Regions from separate parts of the Chryseobacterium joostei genome, predicted to be linked through region 1. Evidence: riboswitches for the same ligand, from Rfam matches in the RefSeq annotation. Region 1 holds a riboswitch; each other region holds the start of a gene.

Region 1 (7,921 bases):
GAATTACAACAGCCTTTTGAGGAACTACAAGTTCATAATCTACTCTGTAGTCTCTGAATCTGTGATCGTAAGGATATTTGATGTAGTTAGGAAGTATAACCTTATTGTTTATAACTTCTACAGGAACTGTCAGCTGAAGAGGATAGTTGTACCCGTTTCCTTCTTTCTTAATGATCAGATAAGGTGTTTTTACATCAGGTTTTCTGGTTACTTCTACAGAGATATAGTCTTCCTCATACACTGAATTTTTGTCTGAATAGATGTCATCATCATAAGCCTTGTAGTTCTGCGGAATGCTTACCTGCTTTATGTCTACATAAATGGTATCAGATGTAGTATTAATGGCTACGTTTTCCGTGTCTTCCTTGCTTCCTTTATAGATCAGGTTTTTCTTTGCCATGCTAAGTCCAAAGTAAGTTCCCAGTCCGATCAGAAGAAGAAATAAACCTCCTATTACCCATCCGATATTTCTAAGTTTTGTTTTCGGAGAGAAGATTTTGATGCTTAATAAGCTGAAAAGTATAGCAGGAATTAAACTTCCAATCACCATAATGGCTGCCAATACCTTATCCAGACCATTATCATCCATATAGAATCTTATCTGATTGGCTCCTGGAAAATCAGTATCCATTCCGAAAAGCCCAAACAATACAAATACTCCGATAATGCTTCCTACCGCCATCAATACGAAGAACCCTCCTACGATGTACTTGAATACATTCCAGATACCGCTTCCGGCATTGTTGATGTAAGGTTTGTTTTCTGTGTAGATTTCTCCGACCCTCTGAGTAGATTCATTGGCAAATTGTACCAGTTTATTAGACTCATTCTTAAGATTGTCGAAGTTCATAGGCTTTCCCTGCATTTTCAGGAAATCTGCTGCTGTTTCAGCTTTTGGAAGTACAATCCAAAGAATTACATAGAGAAGTCCGATCAATGAAGAAGAAATTGCTGCTGTGAAGATTCCTAAGACGAAAATCCCTAGCCAGATGGCTCTCATAGCAGTAATATCCATTCCTACATATTGAGCTAAACCTGCGCAAACTCCTGCAATTTTTTGTTTTTCAGGATCACGGAACAATTGTTTTTTGTCTGTGTAACTATTTCCGGTGTTGTTTGTATTTTTAGTCGTATTTTTTTCAGAAAAATAAGCCTCTTCTTGTTCTTCAATCTTCTCAGGGGTTCCGATCTGTGCGATTACTTTTTCTACATCTGTATCGTTGATCACTTCACGTTTTCCCAGAGAATCTCTGAAAATCTCCACCATTCTTATTTCTATGTCATGCATTACCTCATCCGCTTCAGAAGCATCCAGTGAGCTTCTTAGTGCGTTCAGGTAATCGCTGAGCTTTATATATGCGTGTTCTTCTATGGTAAAAGAAAAACCTGCGAGTCCTATTGAGAGTGTCTTGTTCATAGCTTTGTTTTTTAATTTTGTTGGGTGATTTGGTTTACTGAGGCTGTAAGCTCATTCCACGTATTGAGAAGTTCATCCAGGAAAAGTTTTCCTTTTTCTGTAATTTGATAATATTTTCTGGGTGGTCCCCCGGTAGATTCTTCCCATCTGTAGGAGAGAAACTCTCCATTTTTAAGTCTTGTAAGAAGAGGGTAGAGGGTCCCTTCCACTACATCCAGTTTTCCTTTTTTCAGTTCATCTATAAGATCGGAAACATACATTTCGCGATTATTGATGAGACTTAGAATACAGAATTCCAGAATCCCTTTTCGCATTTGCGCTTTGGTATTTTCAGTATTCATCTTTGATAAGTTTTGTTAATTAGTTATATATTTTAGAAAAATACCCCTAGCTAGTTGGGCCTATTCTAATTTTACATTACAAAGATATGTAAATAAAATGGTATTATGCAATACAAAGTAGTGAAATTTTTAAAATAAATAGTTTAACTAATTGATAATCAGCATTATAATTTTATTGCAGATTTTAAGGAATTCTTATTAAAGGCAAAATAATTGATTTTAACCTTAAAAATTGAGTGCTTTAGATAGAGAAATGTAATGAGATAATATTTGTTTTACTTTAAATAGGATTGAAACATCAAGGATTTTATGACAGCCGGTATTTTGCAATCCTGATCAAATTGATTGATACCCAATGGCAACATTGCTTATAATGAGACTTCATAGCCCCGATAGTAGCGGTTACCCCGCAGCATATTGGGGTTTTGGAGTGGTGCGAGGAGTATGAGCGGATAGCGGGAACAGCTTCTAAAAACCAGAGATCTGATTTCATATTTTGAGATATAAAGGCGTATGAATTTTGAGATGGGTAGTAGGATTCGTATTTTTGTTATGGAGATTTTTACAGAAACAGTTGAATTCACATTTACTATTACCATGAATATTTTAAATTACTACAAAGGTTTATCTGCCTTTATTTTATTAGGGCCTGTGTGTTTTGGACAATATCAATTTGAGGTTAAAGATGCGTCGAAAAACTACGATGCTGTGATCCATATTGAAAACTGTTATAATGACGGATGTATGGGTAAGGGAACTGTAGAATTGTTTGATAACAAAAATGCCAAGGTACAAACTTTTACGTCTGATAATCTGGTGCTAAGTTTCGAAAATGATCAAAAACCGATGCCGGGAAAAATGATTCAACTAAAAAAGGAACAAAGTCCTGTGGTTTTTGATGACTTTAATTTTGACGGAACGGAGGACATAGCAATAAGAAATGGAAATCTTGGTAACTATAGCAGTGCTTCTTATGATGTATATGTGTTTAACAGTACAAGGATGGCCTTTGTAAAAAGTAAAGAGCTTACAGACATTGCATCAAGCTATTTTGATCTTTTTGAAACGGATCCTGTTCGTAAACGTTTGATTTGCTATGGAAAGTCGGGATGTTGTAATTTTTTTACCACAGAATATAGGGTGATTCCGAATAAAGGACTGGATAAGGTACTTGAAAAGGAAGAGGATAAGAGTGATGAAAAGTATGTAAAGGTGATTACACAAGAAAAAATAAATAATAAATGGATTACCAAAACCAAGGTATATCCAGCCGAAGAATATCATAAATAAAAAGTAAGATGAAGATACAGAAAGAGATCGATTTTATCCTGGCAGTGGATGCCCTGAAAAATGTACAAAGAAGAAATTATAATGCAGATGACTCCCGAAGAGAGAATACGGCAGAGCATTCATGGCAAATTATTATTCTGGCACAAATCCTTTATCCATATGCGAAAAACCGTACAGATATTGATTTGCTGAGGGTAATAAGAATGCTTTCTATTCATGATCTTGTAGAGATTGAAGCTGGTGATACTTTTTTGTTTGATGAGAAAGCAATGGTTGGAAAATTTGAAAGAGAAAAAGTCTCTGCCCAAAAGATCTTTGGAATTCTGGATGAGCCTTTGCGTACAGAGTTCTTTAATTTATGGCTGGAATTTGAAGAGGAAAAGACTCCTGATGCTATTTTTGCTTGTGCCATCGATAGAATTATGCCTTTTATCCTGAATTCTCATACTTCAGGAAAAAGCTGGACAGAAGCCGGAGTTACGGAAAAGCAAATTAGAAATATGCTTGAAAATGCCATTACCAGAGCATCGGACGAGATGGGTGAAGCATTTGAACTCTTATTAAACAGAAGCCTGGAAACTGAAAAAGTAGTGAAATCATAAAATAACTCAATATCCGGTCTTATTTCTATGAAAGAAAGAGATTGGTTATTCCTGTTTTGGAAAATTTTCGGGCGGCCATTGGCCGCCCGAAAATTATTATAGTATTTGAATTGGCTTTTTGAATTCGTCAATTGCTACAAAGGTAAAATCACCTACAATTGCTTTTTCTCTTTCGTAGGAGTACATTTGTTCTGTAAAGATCTCCACACTCACTTTCATACTTGTTTTTCCAACATGTGAAACTCTTCCAATCAGTTCAACAATAGTTCCGGCAGGAATAGGTTTTTTAAAATCAATCTTATCGCTGCTTACCGTTACCACTCTTTTTCTTGCAAATCGGGTAGCAGTAATAAAGGCTACTTCATCCATCAGCTGCATGGCAGTACCTCCGAAAAGAGTATCATAATGATTGGTTGTGTTGGGGAAAACCGCTTTAAAGATTCTGGTTTCGGCTGCTTCAATTCTTTCTTCTGTAGTCATATTTCATTATTAATTAAGGCGAAATGAAATAATATTAAAACAACAGAATAATGACAGGAATCTTAGAAATCCCTGAAACAATCCATCAGATCAATAAAACTTCAGATCGCGAAAGTTTCTTGTTTAAGAAAAGGCAGGTCTCCTGACTTGTAACATCTTTTATCTCCTTCCCATGCCTCGCACAGTGGATCTTTTGATAAAGATTTCAGTTACTTACAGTTGCGCGACAGTCCGTGATTTTCACACGGTTCCCTTTTAATCTGCGGTTAGGCAGAACCAGTTTCTGTGATGAATAAGCGTTAAACTTTTTCGGTACAAAAATAATGAATTTATTCCGGATTATGATAAATAATCTGGCTGATCACTCTTCCTTTCTTGATCGTCCAAAGGGTGGTATATCTGTTTTCTCCCGAACCATTGATCATATAAAGGAAAATATTGTCGTTGTCCAGAGAAGTAACCCCTATGTTGTTAAAATCCATGGTAGGCTGGAACATGTTTTTGATAGCTTCCCTTACAAAAACAGACCCTCTTCCGGGTTGTTGTACTCTGATAGACTTAATTTCCGTCATTCCTTCGGGAAGATCGTTTCCTATTCCCCAAGGTTTTACTTTATCAATCGTAAGAAGCTTTCCTTCCGCATCCTTTTCCTTTTTACGGTAGCCGGCATTGGATGGGTAAATATCAATGACCACTTTGCTTCTTTGAGAAGTCAGAACTTTGGGATCAGAATTATCTGTGAAAATTAATGATTTTCCGTTTTTAGATTTTGAAGGAGTATAGGCTGGAAGCTGATCAATATAAGCGATACGTTCCTTATTGACCATTCCTTCCTTGTCAAGAGTTTCATAACGTACAAAAGGCTTATCATCATCCTGTTTTTCAGGATATTTGATCCATATCCACTCAGTTTCTCCCGGAGCAGGCTTTACATAAACAAATACATCACCTTTACGCATACGGATTTTGTCGACAATTTTTCTGTAATTGTCCTTGTGTACACGTACATTGGCATATCCTTCCTCTGCTTTTACAACACCAAAGGGAACTTTATTCTGACCCTTAACGAGTGCTAAAGAAAAAATACTGAAAGCGGATAAGTAGAATGCTTTGTTTATGAAAATCATGGTGACTTTTTTTGATGCTCCAAATATATAAATTAAATGCTTTTCAGAATTCTGAATTTTAAAATTATATTTGAACTTCCTATTAAATAATCATGAAGAATATATTTAAATTCATAGCCCTACTTTTTCCTGTGATATTCTCAGCACAGTTCAATTTCTTTTCATATACCTACGCAGATTGTCTGGAAGAATCTTTTCAGGAGCAGTTGGGTATCAATTTATCAATTTCAAAAGAGGGAAGCTATAAAAAGGCAAAGGATTTGTTGAAATCTGATTATTACCAAAAGCATACAAAGGAATCTTTTTTTATTCAAACATTACTGGATTATAACACTCTGGGTAAGGAGAAAGCATACCGCAAAATTTCAGAATCTAAACTTTCAGGAGAAGACCAGGATTTTTTAAAAGTATGGTTGGCATTATATACTCAAAACCCGGCAGATTATGAAATTTTATATTCTGGCTTCAGGAAAAAGTATCCTTATAATATGGAAGCTATGAAACTTTATTTCCGAAGTAAGATGATAGATGCGAATAGATTGTCAGGTGTTTCATATACAGAAAAACAGAAAGCTTTGGTAAGTATTGATAGCCTTATGAGTACGAAACTTAGCTCCGATGCCCAGTTATACTTTTCCTTATTAAAATTAGATTTCAAGGATTTTGACAGAGCAAGTATTAAAAATTCGCAGATAAAGTTTTCTGAATTTAGAAAGCTTTGGAATAGTTCACGAGATAAAATGAATTACATTGGGGTAGGCAGAATCATTGGTCACTGTGAGGCAGACTGCGACTCCGTTTCGGTATGGATTTCTGAAAAAAGAGAAGAAGACAGACCATTCACCAGTACTGAAAAAGTGTATGTACTTCTCAATAGACAAATGAAAAAGGATACAGAAAAGCTTTCTGTTTTTGAGCTTCAAAAAAAGATTTCCGAAATTTATGAAAAGGAAAATAATGAAGAACAAAAAGATCACTTAAGAGGTTTGGTTACTGCTTTTTCTATGGATAAGGTTCCGGATTTAGGGTTTTTAATGGAGGGAGCAGTTAGAAAAATCAATTTTAGCCCTGAATTTTTGAAGAAATTTACTCTTCAGTGCAAGAGTCGGGAAGCTTGTTTCGAAAAACTTAAAGTACTGATTAAACAAACAGATTATTCTGTCTTGGGGAATTCGGAGGAAGTGCAAAGTCAGGTTCTATCAGAAGTTCAGAAAGAACTTGGCAAATATCCGTTGGAAATTGTGAAACAGGGATATGGGTTGCTGGTATATACCAATACAATGAATAAGTTATTGCTGCTTTTTATGGAAGATGGATTGGGAAAATATAAGGAAAATACACCTACAGAAATCTATTCTTCAACATCTTCCTTATTGGAATATATTGCAGAAAATCCTTTGTATTACGAAGAAGTAAACTATGGATCAGAAAACGGTTACAAGGAAATAAATTCAAAAGAAAAACTTAGAGAGTTTAATACTAAAATGGAAAAAATAATTTCAGATTTTCCTGGAGCTTTAGGGATAAGACTCAAGTATATTTTTCTGAAAAATCAATTCAGTGAGCTTGTTCCCCAAAATGAAAGGCAGAATTTCTACTTTGATTATTTAAAAAATATAGTGGACTTCTTTTGCCTGAATCAGAGATTAGATTTTGTAGATTTTGAAAATTTATTTTTCAGTTCATTCATGGAAAAGAGGGAAGACCTTTTGATGCCTTTTAAAGAATTTTATACAAAATTAGATATTTCTACTCAAAAGAAAATCAATGACTATCTTAATTTGAAAATAAAAGAATTTCCGAGATCTGAAAACCTGAAGAGAATTTCAGAAAAGCTGGGCAAGGAATAATAAATGATAAAAAATAGAAAGAGAGTACTGAAAAGCACTCTCTTTTATAATTTGAATAATCTTCAAACAGATTAAATTCTCTCTAATTCGTCAGAATTAATCGTCGTCTTGAAAGTTCCGTAATTAACGATCACTTTGTTTCTGGAAATTTTCTCAATTGTTCCAACACTGGTACTTCCGGTGATGCGAACACGCTGGCCAATTTTCATCCAAACTGCACGATCGGTTTTGCGTTTTTCTTCCAGCTTTTCATTGGTTTCAGTGATTTTCTCAATGACTTCTTCTTTTTTAAGCTGTTGAGTAATCTTTCTCTTCACTACCTGAAGTCGCTTGGTTTCATCTTTATCAGCTCCAATTTTCCTGAACTTTTCCTGTTCTAAAATTTTCACGAAATCCTTTACCACATCCTTTCGTGATTTTCCTTTTACATAACTGTCGATAAAAGCTTCAATCTTATTTCCAAACTGTAGTTTACGGTGTTCTTCTTCATAAAGCTTCTGGAAATTGAAGAGTTTCTGCTGAAGCTGATCATTCAGTTTTTGGAGATTATCACGTTTATCTTCTACAGATTCTTTTCTTTCGGCAAGATCTGTTTTCAGTTTTTCAACTTCATATTTTTCCTGCTGTAGCTTTACGATGGTTTTATCAAGATTAACAATATCGTGCTCTACCTTTTTCTTTGCAGAATGAATGATAAACCTCGGGATTTTATTCTTTTCCGCCACTTCAAAGGTGAATGAACTTCCTGCCTGGCCAACTTCCAGTTTGTACATGGGTTCCAGAGTTTCCTCATTGAAAAGCATAGCCGCATTCT
Region 2 (7,921 bases), 130 kb from region 1:
ATCATATTTTACCCATAGAATATTAATAGAGACGGGCTAAAGCCCGTTTTTATTTAACTCCCTTTCAACGGCTTTAGCCAAAACTTTTTTTAAAAAAAACACGTTTCTATTTACCCCTCAATTTTTTGTCCAAAATTCATATATTTTTTACCTTTATCAACTGTTTTGAATTCAAATAAAATTATGGAAAAAATAATCGAAATATTAAAGTCCGGCGGAACTATTCTTTATCCTACTGATACCATTTGGGGGATTGGTTGTGATGCTACCAATATAGAAGCTGTCAATAAGATTTTTGACATCAAGAAACGCGAGAAAAATAAATCCATGATTATTTTGGTAGAATCTGAAAAAAGGCTTCAGGATTTGGTAGATGTTCCTGAAATGGCTTGGGAAATCATTGACCTAAGTGAAAAACCAGTGACTATCGTTTATGAAAATCCAAAAGGATTACCTAAGGAATTACTTGCTGAAGATGGAAGTATAGGGATCAGATTGGTAAAGAATGATTTTTGTAAAAAATTAATTACAAAGCTGAACAAGCCATTGGTTTCTACATCTGCCAATTTCAGTGGTGAAAAAAGTCCCTTGAAGTTTTCTGACATCTCACCAGAAATGATAAGTCTGGTAGATTATGCTGTGGAAGAAGACAGGGATAAGGTTTCAAAATATTCAGGTTCTTCAGTCATCAAAATATGGAGTGATAATAGGATAAAGGTTCTCAGAGAGTAAAAATTCTGAGTTACCTTATTTATTTTTTAGAGTCTTGTCAGTTCATATCGGCAGGATTTCTTTTTTTTAATTCTATCTTTGCAAAACTCAACTCATAAAATACATGCTATGAATCATCAGGAATTCGCTAAAATGTGGGTAGAAGCCTGGAACTCTCGTGATTTGGAGGATATTCTCTCCCATTATTCTGAAGATATTGAGATCACAACTCCCATGATTGCCATGGCTACCGGAGGAAAGGAAAGTTCTTTAAAGGGAAAAGAGGCAGTTCGTGAATACTGGAAAAAAGCATTGAAAAAATTTCCGGATCTTCACTTTGACCTGATTCATTCAACGGCGGGAGTAGATTCTGTAGCATTATTTTATAAGTCTATTATGGATAAACATGCTGTAGAAGTGATGTTTTTTAATGAAGAGGGAAAAATTAGTAAAATGTACGCTCATTATGATTAGTGAACGGCATGGTAGAAATTGACGCTATTATAAACGATGAAAATTAATCTTAATCAAAATAAGAATTTAAAACTTTTTAAAATAATTTCTGAAGCTGCAGAAAGGAATAACCAGTCTGTATATATTGTTGGTGGATATGTTCGCGATCTTCTGATGAAGAGAAAGGCTTCTACTGACATCGACTTTGTGACTGAGCAAAGCGGTATTGAGCTAGCTCAGAATGTAGCTAAGGATATTGATCCTAAATTAAAGGTTTCTGTATTCAAAACCTATGGAACAGCCATGATTAAGTACAAGGATCTTGAACTTGAATTTGTGGGTGCCAGAAAGGAAAGCTACACAGAAAACAGCCGTAAGCCTGAAGTGGAGGGCGGAACTTTGGAAGATGACCAAAAAAGAAGAGATTTCACCATCAATGCGATGGCAATTTCTTTAAATAAAGATAATTTCGGGGAACTTATTGATCCTTTCAACGGGATTGAAGATCTGGAAAAAGAAATTCTAAGAACTCCATTAGAGCCTGCTCAAACCTATTCTGATGATCCATTGAGAATGATGAGAGCAGTACGTTTTGCTTCAACCCTAGGCTTTACCATTGAAGAAAATTCTTTAAATGCCATTAAGCAGGAAGCTGAAAGAATCAGTATTGTTTCCATGGAGAGAATCATGGTGGAGTTTAACAAGATTATGTTATCTGAAAAACCTTCTGTAGGATTAAAATTGATGGAACAAACCGGGCTTTTAAAGCTTATTATTCCTGAATTAATAGAGCTTAAAGGTGTAGAGGAAGTAGAAGGACAAACCCATAAGGATAACTTTTACCACACCCTTGAGGTAGTGGATAATATTTCTGTGAATACCGATAACCTTTGGCTGCGCTGGTCTGCATTACTTCATGACATTGGAAAAGCTCCTACGAAAAAGTTTGTGGAAGGAACAGGCTGGACTTTCCACGGACATGAATTTTTAGGCTCAAAAATGGTAAAGACTCTTTTCCAGAGGCTGAAGCTGCCATTGGGAAGTGACATGAAGTATGTTCAGAAAATGGTAAAACTTTCTTCCAGACCTATTGCCTTGATTACAGATGATGCTTCAGATTCTGCATTAAGAAGGCTTTTATTTGATGCCGGAGAAAACCTTGAGGAACTTTTTACGCTTTGCAAGGCGGATATCACCACTAAAAACTCCAAAAAACAGGAGAAATTCAAGAAAAACTTTGAATATGTGGCTGTTAAGATCAAGGAAGTAGAGGAAAAGGATCAGGTAAGAAACTTCCAGCCTCCTATCACCGGAGAGGAGATTATGCAAATGTTTGACCTTAAGCCGGGACGTGAAATCGGTATTTTAAAGGAAAAAGTGAAAGAAGCAATCCTTGAGGGGGAAATTCCGAATGAAAAGGAAGAAGCAACCAGGTTTGTTATTGCAGAAGCAGAAAAACTGGGATTAAAAATATAATTGAATTTTACAAAGTATAAAATACGGCTGGATGTTTCACATCCAGCCGTATTTCGTTTACTTCAATGAGGTATATAACAAAGCCGGACGGGCCCTAAGAGCCCGTCCGGAAAAAAACACAAATGATGAAAAAATAAAAAATTATTTTGCGTACGCCTAAGCGTTATTCTTAATTTTTATAGAACCCGTTTGTTCCAACTCCTGCCGTAAAGTTTTTCAATAGAGAACCATTGTTCGCGTTGTAAACATTTACTTTACCATCTTCTGAGAAGTTTGCGTCTGCGGCAAAGATTCTACCATCAATAACGTCAAAACCATAAACATTCCCTACGGCTGTAACAATAGGTGTAGTAGGAACAGCTGTAGAATTAACAGCCATACCATAAACTTTATTGGTATCAGTGATAAAATAGAACTTATCACTATCTGCTCTCAATTTCTGAACTTTAGGAATTCCTGTAAGAGTAGTTGTTGTAAAAGTTCCTGCAGAAGAATTGATCTTGTAAATGTATGAGTCTGTATTATCAGAAACCAATACATAAGCGCTTCCTTTGTAAGAAATAAGATCTTTAATAATCCCTACGCTAGGTAGTGTAATCGTCTTGCTTATAGTATTTGTAGACGGGCTTACAACACTGATTGTATACCCTGTTGCAAACGAATCAAAAGGAGGAGCAGTATTATAACCAATACCATCAGTCTGTACAATAATATTTCCTTCTGCTTCAACTACCTTTTCAGCATAACGTGGGAAACTAACACTATTTACATAGGTGTTATCTGCAATATTATAGGCATTAAGCTTTCTTACATCCGCAAAGTTATTGTTCGTTACAAAATATTTATTTCCAGAGAATGCTATATATCTTGGATTATCAAGATTAGCTATTACCGTAGCTTGTTTTCTGAATGTATAACGGTTTACAATATCAATTTTGTTAGGAACATTCGCTACCAAATAAGCACGATCTCCAAGGAAGCCTATACTTTGAAGTACCTTACCAAAAGATTCCTTATTGTTATTCTCAGAATAGATGTTAGTAAATATATTTCCAAGGCTGTTGCTCAAGAAAGTAACATCAGAGGTAGGCTTTGTAAATCCACCTTCGTTGGAAACAAGGATTCCGTTTTCATAGGTAGTTGACTGAGTAGTCTCAGTGTCATTATCGCTGCTACATGAAACATTGAAAAGTAACATGGAAGCAAATGCAAGAGGTAAAATTCTTTTGATATTCATATATATTTAATTTTATTTTTAAAAATTGATATTTAAACTTACACTATAATTTCTTTTAGGCAATGGATAAGCGAACATAGTATAATAGACTTGATTGAAAACATTATTAACCTTGAACCCTATGGTATACTCCTTATGGAACGTAAGACCAAGCCCGGCATTCATTACAAAATAATTTTCCAAAGCCTCACTTCTCTTTTCGTTGGAATCTGTATAGGTAAGCCCGTTAAAAAGCCCCTGAACATATACTTTTATAAACTCATACTGGTAATCAATATTTCCAGTGAACTTATGAAATGGCACATACATCAATTGCTTTTTCTTTTCAAGATCCTGAGAATTTGTATAGGTATATCCAAGGCTTCCTTTTAATAGATGCTTACCAAACCTTTTCATATACTCCATTTGAGCCTCTACCCCATATGATCTTACATGATCTGTGTTTACAGGACTATAATATCCCGAGAAAGTTGGAAGCCATCTTATCATATCGCGGATATCCAGATAAAAAGGAGCGACTGACATCTGAAGATCTCCTACCTTAAACTGGTTTCTCAGTTCAAACTGATAGGATGTCTCTGGCTTTAAATCCATATTACCTCCCGGCTGCCAATATAAATCATTGAAAGATGGAGCCCTGAAGTTTCTTGAAACACTCAGCCCGAGAGTATACCAATCTACGGCATTCCATTTTCCGGAAAAAGAAAACAGTACAGGAGAGCTAATTTTTCCAACGAAATCTTTTCGTATTCCGGCTTCAAGACGTAGATCTGTTGCAGGAAAATATCTTAATAATCCAGAAACTGATCCCATATTTCGACTTACATGATCTATTCCGGAACCATATCCTTCTCCTTTATTAAGCTGATACTCTCCAATAACATTGAAGTTCCATTTAGAGTTAAAGAAATAATTGAAATCATTCTTCAGGATATAATTCTTCCCAGTTCCACCACTAGTCTGAGGACCATCAGCTTTAGCAAAATACTGGAAATTTTCCTCCGTATAGGCTGCCTTGAAAGAGTTATTGAATTGTGTTTTATTCCAATCCCATGAAATCAGACTTCTTACATTTTGAGTTCTGTATTTCGTTTCAGTTTCGTTATCAAAAAGAACCGGATAATGCTGTTGTCCGTTAAAGAACTCCGAAATCCATGAAACCTGATGGTGTGGAGCAATTTTATAGGCTGCAGCAATATTGAAATTTGTATTGTAGTATTGTCCGTTTCTATTGATGTAGCTTTTAGCCTCTTTTACTTCATAATCATTCTCACTTACAGAATAGTTCCCCGAAGCCTTAAAGCTGAATTTTTCATTGCTATAAGCTCCTTTAAGCAAGTTGTTATAGGTATTAAAAGATGCTACTTCTGAAAATAGTGTACCATGAAACCCTTTATTAAAGTCGAGATTATTATTCAGGTGAATACTTCCGCCGATAGCTCCGGAGCCATAGGTAACACTTCCTCCACCGGCTTTTATTCCGATCTGGTCATACCCGAACAAAGAAATATTATTGATATCTCCCTGTCCTAAAAAATTAGAGTTAATATTAATTCCATTCCATACAAAAGCCGTCTGTTGGGCGGTGGTTCCTCGGAAAGATGGTGAAGAAACTGCTCCACGTCCGTTTTCCTTAATGTAAACAGCAGACTGGAATCTCAGCAGTTCAGAAAGATTGCTGGAATTTTTTTGGGCATCTTCAGTACTAATAGTTTTTACAGGATGAAAAAGCTTTACCTTATTCATCTGACTATCGAAAATATAAATCGTATCAACCACTTTCTCCTGTCCGAAAAGAAAGCAGCCGTAAGACGACAAAAACAGTACTAAAGATCTTTTTATACCCATATTATTCCACTTTTCCTCCGAAAGCAATATGTTTTTTTGATTATTATTCTGGCAGGTCTCCTGACTTTCGCTTTCTGTGCCTTCCCGTTTGTACAGTGGCTGTTTACAGAAACTTTTGTTGCGATTTACAGTTGCGGGGACAGTCTGGGCGTCTCACCCAATTCCCTTTTCATTCCAATATGCTGGAAACCAAAATTTTTGCAAAGATAGCTTTTTAAATGTATTGACCAAAAATCAGACTTATAGGCCAACCTTTGCATTTTGTGATCATCTGTACCTATTTTTAGCAAAAATAAATACATATAGATTTACTGTAAAAATTCAGATAACTGTAAGCCTGAAACATTACATATATAAAATAAAAACAGCTGCCTCCCATACGAAAGCAGCTGATTATATATAACAATATGTTTACTTATTTACCGATTACTTCCGTAATTGGGTTTCCTACATTTCCACTTGGGAATTGAATTTTTAGTAATGAAGAAACTGTAGGCGCAATATCCGTCATATGATAAGCCTTATTGCTTTCACCCTGCTTAACTCCCCATCCCATAAAGATTAATGGAATATGTGAATCATAAGAATTCCATACACTGTGTGTAGTTCCTGTTTTGGAGTATGGTGGAAGCATAGAGTCATGAGAAATCAATTGGATATCACCACTTCTCTGTCTGTTGATTCCGTTGATAATTCTTTGCTTAATGGGCTCCGGAATACTAGATTCCTGAACTTTATCTACAGAAACAGCATATAAAACAGTAAGATCTTTTTCCAATTCCTTTACCGTAAAGTTTCTTACATCATCCAACTCAAGTTTGCTGTCTGCCAATACTTTTCTGTCAAAATAAATCTGATAGTTATCAATTGCATTAATCAATTTATCTGCGCCAAATTTAGCTTTCAACTTTTCGTTAATATTCTTCTCAGCTCCTTCTCCGAAGAAACCTGTAGGTATTTTATGTTCTTTCAGGAATCCTACCGAATGAGCACCACCGTGGTCAGCAGAAAGGAAAACGGTGTACTCACCTTTTCCAACCTTTGAATCCAGGTAGTTGAAGAATTCTGCTAAATCCTGATCTAGTCTGATATAAACATCCTCCACTTCAATGGAATTCGGTCCGAACTTATGCCCGGCATAATCAGTAGAAGCCAAGTTGATTGCTAAAAAGTCAGTAATAGCATCACCTCCTAGTTTTTCACCCTCTACAGAAGCTTCCGCCAACTTCAAAGTCAGCGTATTTCCGAAAGGTGTGTAACGAATGTTATCTTTTTTTGTCTGATAATCTTTTGCTAAATCATTGTAAGGGAAAGTAGGTGTCTTTGCACTTCCCAATAACCCTTCCCAGGAAGAATTGTCAGGCGAACTTTCTGTATACTGATTGATTGGAAGTAAAGTATTCCAGCCATTTGCTACTAATTTTTCCGGTAAATTCTGAGAGTTGAATGATTTCACCCACTGAGGAAGATCATTCATATACCATGTGCTTGTAATAAAATTTCCGGTACTGTCATCAAACCAGAACGCTCCGTTCGGAGTATGTCCCGCAGGAAGAATGGAAGCACGGTCTTTCAAAGAAACACCAACTACTTTCCCTTGGAAATTGGTTGCCAGTCTTAATTCATCCGTTACCGTTGTAGACCAAAGGTTTTTCGGAGAGTGGCTTCCTGTTTTTGTATTGGTAGTTCCTACCGGCTGCACACTGTCGTCTGCAGTACAGTATACCCCTTTACCCGTTTCCTTATCCGTCCAGTCGTTTCCGGCAATCCCGTGAATTGCAGGTACAGATCCTGTATAAATACACGTGTGTCCTAGCGCTGTAATGGTTGGAACATACGGAATGTGTACATTATTTAAAGAATAACCTGTATTCAATAATCTTTTGAAACCGTCATTTCCATATTTGTTGTAAAAACGGTATAGATAATCCCAACGCATCTGATCCACTACCAGACCTACTACTAATTTGGGTCTTTCCAATTGAGAATTTCTGTTCTTCTGCGCATTGATTGTAACTACGGACAAAAAAGTAGCTGCCGCAATTGAAATGTTCCTAAGCATCCAAGTAAATTTTTATTGATCACAAATTTAGGGGTTTTGAAAGTTTTAGAGTATGAAATTTTATTTAAATTTGATCTTTATTCAATTCCCTAACCCAATTCATCATGATTTTAGGAGTATACTGGTACTTTAAA
Region 3 (7,921 bases), 1.0 Mb from region 1:
GACCAGCTTGCATTTGATGAAGCCGTGAAAACCGTAATGGATTTTGCCGAAAAAGATGGAAATACCTTGGTCATCATTACTACAGATCACGGAAATGCCAATCCCGGAACTATTTACGGTTCAGACGCTACTGCCCATTTCAACAGCATTTCAGCTTATCAGTATACCAATGAATATATTCTGAATAAAATCCACAAGGACTTTTCCATTAAGGACATTAAAGACTGGATATATGAGGGCAACAAGCTTATTCTGAATGATGATGAAGCCAAGCATTTACTAAGCTTTTACAACGGGCTTGAAAAGGAAGAGGGACTTTATAATTATAAGAAATTACCATTTAAACTTTATTCTGAAATTCAGAAAAGCAGAAATTCGGTAGGGTGGATCAGTATGGATCATTCGGGAGACTATGTAGAAGTAGCTGCTTATGGGCCAGGAAGTGAACTTTTGCAACCTTTCATTAAAAATACGGATCTACATTATTTAATGTTGAAGGCATCTTCCATATAAACAGAAAACATTTTTAAACACATATTTTACATTTTTAACAAGTTTTTAAAAACAGGCTATTCAAAATATTGAATAGCCTGTTTATTTTATCAGGATAAATATCCCTGTTAATCATATAATTTATGAAGATTTTTTGCGACGTCCGGAAACCTTTTTATCAAGATCCTTAATATCTTGTCTCAATTCACGGAACATCTCCTTAAAATTATAGCTTTCATAATCTCCAGGTTCAAAGTCCTCAGGGAAAATTCCCGAAGCATACTGCCAGATTTCCACAACATCCTCAAACGGAATATCGTAAGGCTCGTAGAAAGAGTTATCTGCACTTACAGAAATAGAATTTCCTTTCTTCTCTTTAAAGCGTTTGTAGGTAATCCCATCATTCAGGGTGATAAAAACATAGGTTTTCCCAGGTTTCAATTCATCAATTCCCTCTACATATTTCCCTACAATATAGGACCCATTTCTAAATGGTGGCATAGAGTCTCCATCTGCCGGAAAAGCTCTGTATTTCCCATTCGTTAAAAAAGGAAGTGCAATCCTTTGAAGACTTTCTATATATTCCACATCACTATACCCTTCAAGATATCCCATGGATGCTTTCTGCGGAATAATTTCTATGGTATCATTCCCAAGATCATCAACGGCTACAGGAAGAACAATCCTGTTGTCAGGAAGCTTCAGCATTTCGTCCATTGGATATTTCTGAATGTCTACAGACAACATAAGGTCAATGCTGACATGAAAATATTTTGATATTTTGATCAAAAGCTCAATAGGAGGTTCCGAAATTCCGTTTTCATATTTCGAATACCTCACTCGGGAGATCAATAGTTCGTCAGCAACATTCTGTTGGGAGAGCTTTCTCTTGGCTCTTAAAAAGCGTATATTATTTGAAAAAATTGACATTGATACAAGTATGTAGGCAAAAATACAAATTTTGCCCCCGTTATCAATGCCCAGAATCGGTTTTACCTTAAAAAGTGAGTAAATTCGACTTTTCTCCAATAAAGTTGGCTAAAAAGAGCAGTCAAAAATCTTCTTTTCCTAATCTAAACCTCTGATTTTCGGATCAAAACAAGTCTTTTTACAAAGCAGGGATATTATTCATAATAAAACACCATTTGAGTTAAAAAATTAACTCTAAAATTCCCAAGTTGAAATATGTTTTTTAACATTTAGAAAATCAAACAGATATAATAAAAAATGGAATATTCATAAAATAACAATTATATTAACGAAATATTAAATTATAAAATTATTTAATTATTTTATTCAAAAAAATATCTACACATGTTTATTTGTCATATATTTGTGATGTATTAATCATATAAAATTTTAATCATGAAAAATTTCAAAAAACTAGACAGAAACGAACTAAAAACTATTTCAGGAAACGGATTACTTGATCCAATCGGAGGACTAATTGGTGGTCTTGGAGGTGTAATTGGTGGCGTTGTTGGCGGCCTAGGTGGTGTAGTAGGAGGTGTTGTAGGTGGAGTAGGCGGTGTAGTTGGTGGCGTTGTTGGTGGTGTAGGTACCGTTGTAGGTAATGCATTATGTCAAACTCAATGCGTTGTTAACGGTGTAATTCACATCAAGTTACTTGAATGTGGATCTACTTGCTAGGAAAAAACGAACAAGCACTTAAAAAGTATACCGCTCTTTTCAGAGCGGTTTTTTTATGGGGAAATATTATATGGTAAGGCCGTGGTTATTTTTTACTTCAGCCATTACAAATGTACTGTGGGTACTACCTATAGAATCTACAGAACCAAGCTTATTAAATACAAAATCCTGATAATGCTTCATATCCCGAACCTGTACTTTCAATAGAAAATCAAAGTCACCAGAAATATTATAGCATTCTGCCACTTCTTCAATTTCCAAAATTTCCTTTACAAAATCATACCCCACAGACCGGTCATGAATTTTTAGCTTGATCTGGCAAAAAACCGTAAATCCACGGTTGAGTTTTTCAGCATCCAAAACAGCTACATATCTTTTAATATACCCTTCCTGCTCAAGTCTTTTTACCCTTTCAAAAACAGGTGAAGGAGAAAGGTTTATTTCCTTGGCAAGCTCTTTAACGGTCAATTTTGAATTGTTCTGAAGCAGTCTCAGTAAATTCAGGTCCTTATCATCAAGTTGTTCCACAGAATATTATTCTTTTAATTTTAAAATCAACCAAAATTACAGAATTATATTCTTTAATAAATAATTTATAAAGTTTTATTTGCTTAATAAACATCAATCAATTGTTAATATATTCTGTATCACTAATTTTACACAAAATTAAAATCTTTTACCATTACTTATTAAAGATTGGTAAAACAGTTCTTTATATACTTCATCAAACAGGAAAGGTTTTACTTAAGGTAGATTAATAGGGAATCGTGTGAGAATCACGAGCTGTCGCGCAACTGTAAGTAACACACCAAAGGTTTCTGTCCTTGTATATCCACTGCCAAAAGCGGGAAGGATGGCGGAAACTGTTACAAGTCAGGAGACCTGCCTTTACTGAATTGACAATGCTTTCGCAACCTGAAGCTTTTGAGTCATACAGATGATATAAGATAGTGCATTTCTCTAAGGATGAATAGCACGGGTTATCTATATCATTTATATCAAGATCTTCTTATACGCAAAACATTACGAAGCATTCAAAGAGCTTTTAACAAAAAAGTTTAATTAAAAGTTTAAAAATGCAAACACACATTCTAGGCTATCCGCGTATTGGTAGCAAAAGAGAACTCAAAAAAGCCTGCGAGCAATATTGGTCAGGCAAAATTGTTTTGGAGGAACTTCTTACTGTAGGAAGAAATATCTGTAACCAAAACTGGAATCTTCAGAAAGAAGCAGGAATAGACTTAATTCCCTGTAATGATTTTTCCTACTATGATCAGATATTGGATATGAGCCTTATCGTAGGAGCTATTCCGACACGTTATCATGAAGTTGCCCTTAAAAGAAACAACTCAGAGCTGGATCTTTACTTTGCAATGGCGAGAGGATATCAAAAAGACGGACTGGATATTACCGCTATGGAAATGACCAAGTGGTTTGATACCAATTATCATTATATTGTCCCTGAATTCTATAAAAACCAGCAATTTAAGCTTACTTCAAGTAAAATATTCAATGAATTTGCAGGAGCTAAGCAGGCAGGAATCAATGCTAAGCCTGTAATTATAGGATTGGTTTCTTATTTACTTTTAGGAAAAGAAAAAGAAGAAGGATTGGACAAGCTGGATCTTGCCCAAAATATTCTACCTGTCTACGTCGAGATTTTATCAAAACTTCAGGAACAGGGCGCAGAATGGATTCAGTTTGATGAACCGTTCCTTTCTCTGGATATTACAGAAAAAGCCAAGGAAACTTATATTACTGTTTACTCAGAGCTTAGAAAGCAATTTCCAACATTAAAATTCATAGTTGCTACTTATTTTGATGGATTAAAAGACAATTTATCCCTTGCCGTTTCACTTCCTGTAAATGTTTTACATGTTGATTTGGCAAGAAACCCTGAGCAATTAGAAGATGTAATCAATTCAATTCCGGAAAATCTAAGCTTATCACTGGGACTTGTAGATGGAAGAAATATCTGGAAAAATGATTTTGAAAAGTCTTTGGCTTTTATCAATAAAACCGTTGAGAAACTAGGTTCAGAAAGAGTTTTTATCGCTCCATCATGTTCATTGCTTCATTCTCCATGTGATTTAGACTTTGAAACCAATCTGAACCCTGAAATTAAAAACTGGCTGGCATTCGCTAAACAAAAGGTAAAGGAAGTTGTTAACCTTAAAGAGTTAGCTTCCGGAACAGAAAATCAGGATATTATTAATGATTTTGAGGAAAATAAAAAAGCCGTTTCAAGTAGAAAAACCTCTTCTCTAATTCATAATAATATTGTAAAGCAAAGAGCAGAAGCTGTAACGGAAGAAGATTCACAACGAAAGAATTCATTCCAAATCCGTAGAGAAGAGCAGCAAAAAGCATTACAATTGCCATTATTTCCTACCACGACCATTGGATCATTTCCACAGACTACAGAAGTAAGAAGCTGGAGAGCAAAATTCAAGAAAGGAGAATTAACTGCAGAGCAGTATGATGCCTTGTTGAAGGAAGAAACCCAGAGAACCATCCGCTGGCAGGAAGAAATTGGAATCGATGTTCTGGTTCATGGGGAATTTGAACGTAATGATATGGTGGAATACTTTGGTGAGCAACTTGAGGGGTTTGTATTTACCAAAAACGGTTGGGTACAAAGCTATGGAAGCCGATGTGTAAAACCTCCAATCATTTTTGGGGATGTTTCCCGTCCTGCACCCATGACGGTTTACTGGTCTCAATATGCTCAGTCACAAACCAATCAGTGGGTAAAAGGAATGTTAACAGGTCCTGTTACTATTCTGCAATGGTCCTTTGTACGCAATGACCAGCCTCGTTCTGAAACATGTAAACAAATTGCATTAGCCATTCGTGATGAAGTGGTAGACCTTGAAAAAGCAGGAATCAGGATTATTCAAATTGATGAACCTGCTATACGAGAGGGGCTTCCCTTAAGAAAAACAGAATGGCAGAATTACCTGAAATGGGCTGTAGAAGCCTTTAGGATATCAGCAAGTGGAGTAGAAAACGCCACCCAGATTCATACCCATATGTGCTATTCGGAATTCAATGATATTATCAAAAATATTGCTGATATGGATGCAGACGTTATTACCATAGAATGTTCCCGCTCACAAATGGAACTTTTAAATGCCTTTGCAGATTTTAAATATCCTAATGAAATCGGGCCGGGTGTTTATGATATTCATTCACCGAGAGTTCCGTCAAAAGAAGAAATGATAGAACTTCTGAAAAAGGCTCAGGATGTAATTCCTGCTCATCAACTTTGGGTAAACCCCGACTGTGGATTAAAAACAAGACATTGGGAAGAAACTGAAAAGGCTTTAATTGCAATGGTTGCCGCAGCAAAAGAAGCCGCAGTTGAATATTCAATTTAAAAATAAACTTTCAATTTTATACAAATCAAAAAGCATCCGGATTGGATGCTTTTTGACTTTATTATTTTTAAATATTATAATTCCGTATACAATAGGGATTCTATTTATTTAAATAACAGCATGATACTCAAATCAATCGTTATATTCCTCCCATCACATACATGTTTTCCATAGTAGGAACTGGGCTTCCGCCCTCTTTTTCAAGAGTAATGGCAAAAGCCTGTGCATTTGGAATATTGGCCAATGCAATTAAACTGTCTTTATCCTGGGTATACATTCCTGCACTTACGGGCTTTCCGTCCGCAATTGCCCAAAGTTGATATTGCATTCCTTCTGGCGCCTTAGGAAGATTCTCAGCATTAAGGTACACTTCTTTTGTTTTTTTGTCCCAGAAAACCATCGCTTTTGCATCTTCATGTTTCTCTACTCCTTTTAGCATTACCATTTGCATATCAGGATTGGAAAACATAGCCATTTTCTGATTCATTTTCTGTATTGCTACATCCTGAAATTGTTTCTCAGTCCTCATTTTTGCAATTTCTTTCTGACTTTCAGATTGTTTGTTAACCCAAAAAAGATTTCCTGCAATACTTCCCAAAAATAAAACAGAAGCAGCAATACCCAGAGTTTTCCAGTTGTTGGTGGTTTTAACTCTAATATTTTCTTCCAAAGGTTTAATAACAGGAGACGGAATAGAAATGGAAAGTTTTTCCTCTTCAATAATCTGTTCCTGCTGAATTTTATTCCAAATTTTAGCCTTCAAATCACTTGGAGGTGTTACAGCCTGAGCCGTAGCAAGATTTTCCAAAGTTTTTTGTGCTTCTTCAAAAGCAGCTTTTACTTCAGTATTATTCTTCATCACACACTCCAAAATACCTGCTTCCTCTGTAGAAGCATGGCCTAGAATATAAGATTCTATAATTCCGGATGATATGTATTCTTTAGTGTTCAATTTATTGATAATCTTTTAACAAATCCTTTAATTTCATCAACGCATTCCGCATTTTCGTTTTTACCGTTCCCAGCGGTATCTTCAGTTTTTCGGATATTTCATGTTGGGTATATCCCTGATAATAAGCCATATTGATAAGTTCCTGCTTATCAACCTCCAAGCTTTCAAGCACGTTATTAAACCCGATATAATCGGATGAATCATTGACTGTTGAAAGCTCTGTAGTATTATATACGAAATCTGGAAGCGATTGGTTTTTAAGTTCATTCTGAAATCCTTTCGACTTTAAATAATCTATTGCCGTATTTCGGGCAATGTTGATCATCCAGGTGTAAAACCTCCCTTTAGAAACGTCGTATTGATGAATAGAATTCCATATTTTAACAAAAACATCCTGAATTATTTCTTCTGTATATTCTTTAGACTGAACAATTCGAAGAATTACTCCATACAACGCACCAGAATAGTGGTCATACAGATAATGAAAACCGTTTTCGTTTTTTTCTTTTAGTAAAACGATAAGTTCTTCTTCCGAATAGGTTGTTTTAATAGCTTTTATTTTTCCATCCAAATGTAATAAAATAAAACATATTAACAATAAAATCCGGATGATCTTTTATTTCGTACATGATTTTTAGAGAATAAGTAAAAAATATTAAATATGAAAAATATAATACCAAAAGCAATACTCATCTCCTGTATTGCTTTATCTGCCGGAGTATGTAAGGCACAAAACCATCTTTTTAAAACTTCAAATCCTTACTACTCGCATACCGCCCAAAACCCTCTGAAAGTAAGTAATTCCGAATGGAAAAAGATTTTAAAGCCTGAACTATATCAAGTTGCAAGAGAAGGAGCCACAGAAACAGCTTTTACCGGAAAATATGATGAATTCGATGAAAAAGGAATGTACTATTGTGCTGTTTGCGGAAATGCTCTTTTCCTTTCTACTTCAAAATTTGCCACAACCTGCGGCTGGCCTTCTTTTTATCAGCCCATCCGTAAAAACAGTGTCAGATACAGAAAAGATACTTCTTATCATATGGAACGAACTGAAGTACTATGTGGAAGATGTGACTCGCATCTTGGACATATGTTTGATGATGGTCCAAAACCAACAGGAAAACGATTCTGCATGAATTCTATCTGCCTTGAATTTGTACCCAGTAAAAAATAAAATACTGAAAATCATGTAGTTATAAATAATTTCATTTTTTTTCAATCTAAAACAGAACCAACCTCGTAAATGACATTAAAAGCACAATTAACTATAATTAATTAAAAAAATTCAACACAATGAACACACAATCAAAACTCACAGTCTTAGCAATGGTAGCATTATCATTTGCTTTTAGCGGGAAGGTAACAGCACAAACGATGAAAGAAAAAACAGTAATGGTAGGAGGGGCTCCTATGTACCCATCCAAAAATATTATTGAAAACGCTG
Region 4 (7,921 bases), 1.8 Mb from region 1:
TTTCTGCCGATTCCAAGTATGACAGATTCAAGCAAGGAAAAGAAAGTCTCACTTCTGAAGAATCTCAGGGAATGGCTTTATTCAATCAGAAATGTGCGTCTTGCCATAGCGGAGGATTGTTTACTGATGAAAGCTTTAGAAATACAGGAATGTATTACAATAATCAATTTAAAGATGCAGGTCTTCATCGAGTAACCCTGAATCAGAATGACTGGATGAAATTCCGGGTACCCAGCTTGAGAAATGTGGAGTATACAGCTCCTTATATGCATGACGGAAGATTTTATACGTTAGAAGCAGTCCTTAATTTTTACTCAGACAACGTAGAAGATAATCCTAATCTGGATCCGCAACTGAAACAGAATAATCACATTGGAATTGCCATGAACAGTCAGGAAAAGCAATTGATTATTACCTTTCTGAAAACCTTATCCGATAAAGGTTTTATCACCAATCCAAAATTCGCAGAATAATTTAAATACAGACATGAAGAAGATCATTTTAATCATAAGTATGGTCCTGTTTACAATGGGCCAGGCAAAAACAATCAGGGACAGCGCTGATATTTCACAGAATAATTTTAGGACAATAGATTTTGATGACGATTGTGATGCCTGCGGTTGTGCTGCAGGAAACGGTTCATCAGGTTTTGAATCCTTATTGAATCCACAATTTATAGGAATTAAATACTTTGCGCAGCATTACAAAGCAAAGGAAAATTTATTTGTAAAGGACTTGACACAGGATCAGTATTTCAATACCTTACAGATTTGGGGAAAGATACCATTAACCCAAAAACTGAGTGTATATGCAAGTTTGCCATTCCATTTTCATGAGAAGAAAACAATGCAGGGTGATATCAGGATCAATGGAATAGGAGATTTAAATCTGATGGGAATTTATAAGCTTTTTAATTCTAAGGATAGTTTTCATCAGCTAAGTGGAGGATTAGGAGTGAAAATTCCTTTGGGGAAGTTTGATGAAAAAGGAATCTCAGGGGTTAACCCGAGCTTTCAGTTGGGAACTGGAAGCTGGGATTATCAGGCAGCGCTGAACTATAAATTTCAAAAGAATAAAATTGCAGTATTGATTAATACAGATTACACCATAAAAACGGAAAATAAAAAGAACTATCGTTTCGGAAACCAATGGAACTATGCTGCTACAGGGTTCTATCAGATTGCAGGAAATGAAAAAACTATTTTTTCTGCAAAAGCAGGGGTACAGGGAGAAGTATATGCTCAAAACAAACAGTTTGATGAAGCCTTACCTAATACGGCCGGAAGTGCTTTATATGGAAAACTGGGATTTGAGGCCTCTTATAAAAGATTCAGTCTGGGAAGTGAAATCATGCTGCCGGCTTATACTCACCTTGCCGGAGGAGATATTGAAGCGAAATCACGTTTCAGTGTTTTTGTGAATATTGGAATATAATTTTTACAGAAAGCAAAAAGAGCTGAGAAGATATTGCTTTCTATTTTCTTCAAAGTTTAATTTTTAGAGTCTATTCTCCTCAATGTATTCTAAAAATTAAACTTTGTTTTTTTAATCATCTTATATTTAAAATCAAATTTCAAAGTCATTTATTTATGATATTGTAAATCATTTTGTTATTTAGGTCTATATATTAATAATTGTTTATCTTTGCCGAAATTTGGTGAGCCCTAAAAAGCTCTTAAAAGGGAATCCGGTGAAAATCCGGAACAGACCCGCTGCTGTAAGCTCCACACCAAAGTTTTTGAAGAATATATCCACTGCTTTTTTAATGGGAAGGATTTCAAAAATGGAGTAAGTCAGAAGACCTGCCAGAAAATATAAACGTTTGACGCTTTCGTGGAATAAAGCTTAGGACAACAATGATTTTGTGCAGTAACAGCTGTGCCTTATCGTTGCTTTCTTATATCTATCCATTAGCGTTATCATTATTCCTGAATGAGCTAATGGGGCCAAAACCGACTACATCTCAATTTCATAAGGTTGTTTTCACAGTATTCGTGTTAACATCTCAATTCTTGTTTTCCCAAACGAAGAAAAAAGACAGCATTAAGGAAGAAACCATTAAGGTTGTCAATATTTACAAAAAGAACTTTAAAGAAATACTTCCTGCTCAGATCTTGCAGGGGGAAGAGCTTGAAAGGCTGAACAGTCACTCTGTGGCAGATGCTTTACGGTATTTCTCAGGAGTCCAGATCAAGGACTATGGAGGAATGGGTGGTTTGAAGACCATTAATATCCGAAGTATGGGAAGCCAGCACGTAGGAGTTTTCTATGATGGAATTCAATTGGGGAATGCTCAAAATGGAGTCGTAGATTTAGGAAGATATTCCTTGGATGATCTGGAAGAGATTTCATTATACAACGGGCAAAAGAGTGAGATCTTCCAGCCCGCAAAGGATTTTGGATCATCGGGATCTATTTATTTACAGCCCAAGACCCCTGTTTTTACAGGAACCAGAAAGACTAATCTGGTCATTAGAGCCAAAAGTGCTTCCATCGATTTATTTAACCCCTCTTTCCGTTTAGAACAAAAGATTTCAAAAAGAATTTCTGCAAGCGTTAGTGCCGAGTTTCTGCAAAGTGATGGACTTTACAAATTTCGTTATACCAGAAAATATCCTAATGGGGAAACCGCTACCGATACAATTGCTAAAAGATATGACTCTGATATTAAGGCAAAACGTTTTGAAACATCCGTTAATGGTACTTTAAATAACGGAAGCTGGAATATACGTGGTTACGGTTATATTTCAGATCGTGGTATTCCGGCGCCTATTGTAAAATACCGCTTTAAGGCAAGAGGAGCGAGAATGCTTGATGAAAACTATTTTGTACAGGCCAATTTTAGAAAGAAACTATTTCCAAAGTTTGAAACCCAGCTTAAGGCGAAATTTGCCTACGATTATACTCATTTCAATGACACTGTACTGGCTCAGACTGTTAAAAGTTCAATCAATACTTACATTCAAAGGGAAGTGTATCTTTCTTCTTCCAATTTATATTCTATTAATTCTAATTGGGATGTAAGTTTAAGTGGAGATTTTCAGTATAATAATCTGAATGCTGATTTAACAAATTTTACGTATCCTACCCGTTATACTACACTTGTAGCATTGGCTACCACTTATCAGTGGAACAGATTAAAGTTTCTGGGAAGCCTCTTGGGTACCTTTACCTTTGAGGAAGTAAGAAGAAATAAAAGACCAGATGACAGGAGAGAATGGACTCCGGCTCTATTTATGAGCTATCAGCCTGCTGCCATTCCGGAGCTTACCCTTAGAGCTTTCTATAAAAAGATTTTCAGACTGCCAACTTTTAATGACCTGTATTACACCAATATCGGAAGTACCTATCTGGAACCCGAATTTACCTTTCAGCATGACATCGGGTTTACCTATCAGAAAAAATATAATAATTCTTTACTAAAGTCATTTTATGTGAAAGTAGACGGATATTATAACAGAGTTAAGGATAAGATTGTTGCAGTACCTACTGTGAATATGTTTCGCTGGATGATGGTTAACCTTGGAAGAGTTGAAATCATTGGAGCAGATGTAAATGTTCAGGCAGAAATGATGCTGGGAAAGGTAAAGCTGAAGCCGTTACTATCCTATACTTATCAAAGTGCCAAGGATAAGACAGATAAAGGATGGGGAATCATTCCAGGAGATACCTTTTATGGCCAGCAAATTCCTTATACCCCTTGGCATAGCGGATCTTTTACCATGATGGCTGACTATAAGGATTGGGGATTTAATTATAGTATGATCTACGTAGGAAAGCGCTATGACGGCCAGATGGATAATATTCAATACAATTTTGTTCAGCCTTGGTACACCCATGATCTTTCCGTTCAGAAAAAATTGAGTCTGGCCGGGCACCCATTTAAGATTAACCTTGAAATGAATAATGTTTTTAATCAGTACTATGATGTTGTACAGAATTATCCTATGCCGGGAAGAAACTTTAGACTCACTTTAAACTTCACCTTATGAGAAAACTGAATATCTTTTTTTTACTTTTTGCATTGGTCTCTCTTGTAGCTTGCCGTACGGATGAAATAGTGATCCCGATGGAGGTGGTGGATGGTCTTGCTCCTCCTGAAAATACAGCCATAAAAGGGTTCTATGTATTGAATGAAGGGAACATGGGAAGTAACAAATGTACATTGGATTTTTTTGATTATACCACAGGAACGTACTACAGGAATATCTATGCAGAAATTAATCCCAATGTTTTAAAAGAATTGGGAGATGTGGGAAATGACATTAAAATCTATGGGGGTAAGCTATACATTGTGGTCAACGTTTCTAACACCATTGAAGTTCTTGATGCCAAAACAGCCAAGCGCATAAAATCAATTCATTTGCAGAACTGCAGATACTTAGCATTCAATAATGGAAAAGCTTATGCCAGCAGCTATGTGGGTCCTGTAGACATCAATCCCAATGCACCTAAGGGAAAAGTAGTGGAAATTGATACTGCATCTCTTGCCATCCAACGAGAAGTAACCGTAGGATATCAGCCTGAGGAAATGGAAATCGTAGGTAATAAGCTGTTTGTAGCCAATTCAGGAGGATATATGGTTCCCAACTATGACAGAACAGTTTCCGTTATAGACTTAAACAACTTTACAGAAACCAAAAAGATTGATGTTGCTATTAATCTTCATCGTCTTAAAAAAGATAACTATGGAGATTTGTATGTAAGCTCAAGAGGAGATTACTATGATGTTCCTTCCAATTTATATTTGCTAGATGCTTCTACAGGAGCAATAAAAAAAGACTTTCACCTTGCTGTCAATGAAATGACAATCGTTAATGACAAGCTCTATTTCTACGGAAACGAATTCAATTACAATACCCATACCTATAAGAAAACATTCGGAATCATTGATGTAAAGACCGAGCAGATTATTGCCAACAGAATTGTTGATCCGGAGTATGAAGCCATCATTAAAACTCCTTACGGAATTGCTGTAAACCCTATCACCGAAGATATTTACATTACTGATGCAAGAAATTATGTATCGATGGGATATGTGTATTGCTTTGATAAAAACGGACATTTTAAATGGAAAACAGAGGGTGGAAATATCCCTGCCCATTTCGCTTTTCTATATAAATAATAAAACTGAGAGACATGAACAAAAGAACTGCTAATTATTTAAAAACCGGAGCCTTATCACTTCTTTTTGTAGGAATCATAGCTTCCTGTAAGCATGATGATAATGAATTTTCCTTTAACGGGTTAGATGACTCCTACACCATTGAGCGCTTTAAAGTACTGAATATTCCCACCAATATTTCAGGAAGTTTTACCTGGAGCATTAATGATTCTATTATTTCCAACAACTCAGAATTGGAATTCATCAGTGCAAAAGCAGATGCCTTTCCTTTAACATTAAAGATCGGACATAATGGTGAGGAAAAAGTATATCATTCTAAAATCGTTGTGACCAAGGAAACAGGAACATTAAGTAAATACATTGCCAAGGTACTTGATTTTCGTCCGGCTGTAGGGCAGTTCATGAATGAAATCCCTGAATATGTTCAAGGTAACACCTCTGCAGATATGCTTCAAAAAGCTAGCGCTTCTCTTGTGGGTTCCAATTCTACAATGTTAAGTCTTGGAGGCTTCGGAGGATATGTAGTATTTGGATTTGATCATACCATACCCAATTTAAACGGAAGAGATTTTAAGATTCTGGGAAATGCATTCTTTGGAAATGCCTCCAATGATCCCCGTTCAGGAAGCTGTGAGCCGGGAATTATTATGGTTGCCTACGACAGAAACAAAAACGGAAAACCCGATGACAATGAATGGTATGAAATTGCAGGAAGTGAATATTTTAAAAATACGACAACAAAGGATTACAGCATAACCTATTTCAAGCCCAACGAAAATAAAGTTCCTGTTCCTGGAAATGATGGCTGGCAGACCGATATCGAATACATCAAATGGCAGGATAATCTTGGGAATAGCGGGTTTAAAACTAAGAATACATTCCACGCACAAAGCTACTATCCTTTGTGGTTTTCAGATGCTTCCTACGGATTTACAGGAACTAGGCTTAAAGATAATTTTTATGATCAAAGCGGGACTGGAACGTATTGGGTAGGGAAATCATATGACTTTGGATATGCTGATAATGCTCCCAATACGGATGAAGCTTCCAATATTGATATCTCGTGGGCTGTTGACCGTAACGGAAGATATGTGAAATTACCGGGAATTGATTTTGTAAGAGTGCATACAGGAATCAATCAGGAAGCCGGATGGCTGGGTGAAGTTTCCACGGAAGTTGCCGGAGCCTACGATCTACATTATAAAAAATAATTCAACGAAATAATTTAAATTAATAAAAAATGAAAAAGTTTTACATTTTTATCATGCTTTTTCTGTTTGCATTGTTCACGAATGCTCAGATGAAAGTACAGGGTGTACCCCGAAATGATCTTTCAGGGAATAATCAGTTAAATACCATTAATAATACAACGACTACGCTCAGTTTTTCTGATGTGCAGTACTGGGTAGGAACAGGTTCCAATCAGGCTGCATTTGTTGTACAGTGGAATGATAGCAAAAATCCTGATGCCTTGGTATGGGGATTTAAATGGGACGGAAATGCTACCGGAGAAGATATGCTTAAGGCTATTGCAAAGGCAGACCATAGGTTTTATACATTATTATATCAGGGGACTCAGTTTGGAACCGCAATAGGAGGGATTGGCTTTGACCTGAACGGACAGAACAGCAGAGCTCTTATTAAAGGAGGAAATGCTACCTATCCACTATATCCGTTAGATGGTATTGTAAACACTACAGCTTATGATTTTGATGAGTATGTAGCTCAGGATACTAATGATCATTGGAATGCGGGATGGTATAATGGCTTCTGGTCATACTGGGTAAAAGATCCTACAGATGCAGACTTTGGTTTTTCAGGAGTAGGAGCTACGTCACGTGTGCTTCAAAATGGTTCATGGGATGTATGGAATTATAGCCCTATGTCAGGATCATTCCCAATTTCTTCTACAATGACACCTGTTTCTCCTTACGTAAGTTCTACAAACTTTACCAATGGATTCTTTATGGTAAATGAAGAGTGGTACGGACATACAAACGGTTCTGTTAACTTTATTGATAATAACGGACAGATCACTAATCGCGTTTACAGTAATGCGAATAACAATCATGCTTTCGGAGCCACTACACAATTCGGAACAATCTATGGAGATAAATTTTACTTTGTATCCAAGCAGGCTGCTGATGCAGGAGATGCACAATATACACCCGGTGGTAGATTGGTCATTGCCAATGCACAAACCATGCAGAAAATTGCAGGATTCAATGATATCGGAGGTGGAGATGGAAGATCTTTTCTGGGAGTGAACGAACACAAGGGGTATATTGGTGCTTCCAATGGAATTTTTTTATTTAATATTGATAATCTGCAGGTGGGAAGCCTCATAACCGGAACAGGTGGAGGAAGTCAGTATGCGGGGCAGATTGGGAACATGATCCGTACTTCAAAATATGTTTTTGCAGTGAAGCAGGGTGCAGGTATTTTAGTGATCGATCCTAATACCGATACTTTAGTAAATACAATTGCTGGGCCTTTTATTTCTATTGCTCAGGCAAAAGATGGAAGCGTTTGGGCAATTCAGAAGCAGAAATTAGCCAACATCAATCCAGCAACTCTTGCAGTACAATATTATAATATCCCTACTACAACATACTCAGATTCATGGGGCGCTTGGAATGCAGGAAGCTTTACAGCAAGTAATACAGAAAATACTTTATATTGGATTAAAGGCGGAAGCGGATTTGTTGCAGGAAATCAAATTGTTAAATTTGACGTTACCACAAAAGGATTTAACGAGGCATTTATTACACTTCCAGGGCAAACAGGAACCTATAA

Evidence for each region. Region 1 has a riboswitch for cobalamin ahead of EG359_RS08100 (acyl-CoA thioesterase). Riboswitches for the same ligand answer to the same signal wherever they lie in the genome.
Region 2: another riboswitch for cobalamin. It lies ahead of EG359_RS08700 (TonB-dependent receptor plug domain-containing protein); the one in region 1 lies ahead of EG359_RS08100 (acyl-CoA thioesterase).
Region 3: another riboswitch for cobalamin. It lies ahead of metE (5-methyltetrahydropteroyltriglutamate--homocysteine S-methyltransferase); the one in region 1 lies ahead of EG359_RS08100 (acyl-CoA thioesterase).
Region 4: another riboswitch for cobalamin. It lies ahead of EG359_RS16410 (TonB-dependent receptor plug domain-containing protein); the one in region 1 lies ahead of EG359_RS08100 (acyl-CoA thioesterase).

The regions. Positions count from the first base shown of each region.
Region 1 covers NZ_CP033926.1:1,779,943-1,787,863, reverse strand. The annotation lists gene EG359_RS08120 (PspC domain-containing protein) at 1-1,417, opposite strand, end outside; gene EG359_RS08115 (PadR family transcriptional regulator) at 1,429-1,758, opposite strand; gene EG359_RS08110 (XAC2610-related protein) at 2,311-3,048, shown strand; gene EG359_RS08105 (HD domain-containing protein) at 3,057-3,650, shown strand; gene EG359_RS08100 (acyl-CoA thioesterase) at 3,747-4,130, opposite strand; cobalamin riboswitch at 4,246-4,426, opposite strand; gene EG359_RS08095 (hypothetical protein) at 4,460-5,257, opposite strand; gene EG359_RS08090 (hypothetical protein) at 5,350-7,107, shown strand; gene EG359_RS08085 (endonuclease MutS2) at 7,179-7,921, opposite strand, start outside.
Region 2 covers NZ_CP033926.1:1,914,010-1,921,930, forward strand. The annotation lists gene EG359_RS08680 (L-threonylcarbamoyladenylate synthase) at 184-732, shown strand; gene EG359_RS08685 (nuclear transport factor 2 family protein) at 841-1,185, shown strand; gene EG359_RS08690 (CCA tRNA nucleotidyltransferase) at 1,222-2,640, shown strand; gene EG359_RS08695 (hypothetical protein) at 2,810-3,877, opposite strand; gene EG359_RS08700 (TonB-dependent receptor plug domain-containing protein) at 3,896-5,725, opposite strand; cobalamin riboswitch at 5,759-5,934, opposite strand; gene pafA (alkaline phosphatase PafA) at 6,141-7,787, opposite strand; gene EG359_RS08710 (hypothetical protein) at 7,892-7,921, shown strand, end outside.
Region 3 covers NZ_CP033926.1:734,322-742,242, forward strand. The annotation lists gene EG359_RS03435 (alkaline phosphatase) at 1-513, shown strand, start outside; gene EG359_RS03440 (XRE family transcriptional regulator) at 634-1,422, opposite strand; gene EG359_RS03445 (bacteriocin-like protein) at 1,858-2,142, shown strand; gene EG359_RS03450 (Lrp/AsnC family transcriptional regulator) at 2,209-2,670, opposite strand; cobalamin riboswitch at 2,861-3,046, shown strand; gene metE (5-methyltetrahydropteroyltriglutamate--homocysteine S-methyltransferase) at 3,219-5,522, shown strand; gene EG359_RS03460 (anti-sigma factor) at 5,662-6,474, opposite strand; gene EG359_RS03465 (RNA polymerase sigma factor) at 6,476-7,045, opposite strand; gene msrB (peptide-methionine (R)-S-oxide reductase MsrB) at 7,136-7,651, shown strand; gene EG359_RS03475 (fasciclin domain-containing protein) at 7,771-7,921, shown strand, end outside.
Region 4 covers NZ_CP033926.1:3,613,431-3,621,351, forward strand. The annotation lists gene EG359_RS16400 (cytochrome-c peroxidase) at 1-473, shown strand, start outside; gene EG359_RS16405 (transporter) at 487-1,434, shown strand; cobalamin riboswitch at 1,639-1,824, shown strand; gene EG359_RS16410 (TonB-dependent receptor plug domain-containing protein) at 1,857-3,992, shown strand; gene EG359_RS16415 (YncE family protein) at 3,989-5,125, shown strand; gene EG359_RS16420 (cell surface protein) at 5,140-6,336, shown strand; gene EG359_RS16425 (DUF5074 domain-containing protein) at 6,366-7,921, shown strand, end outside.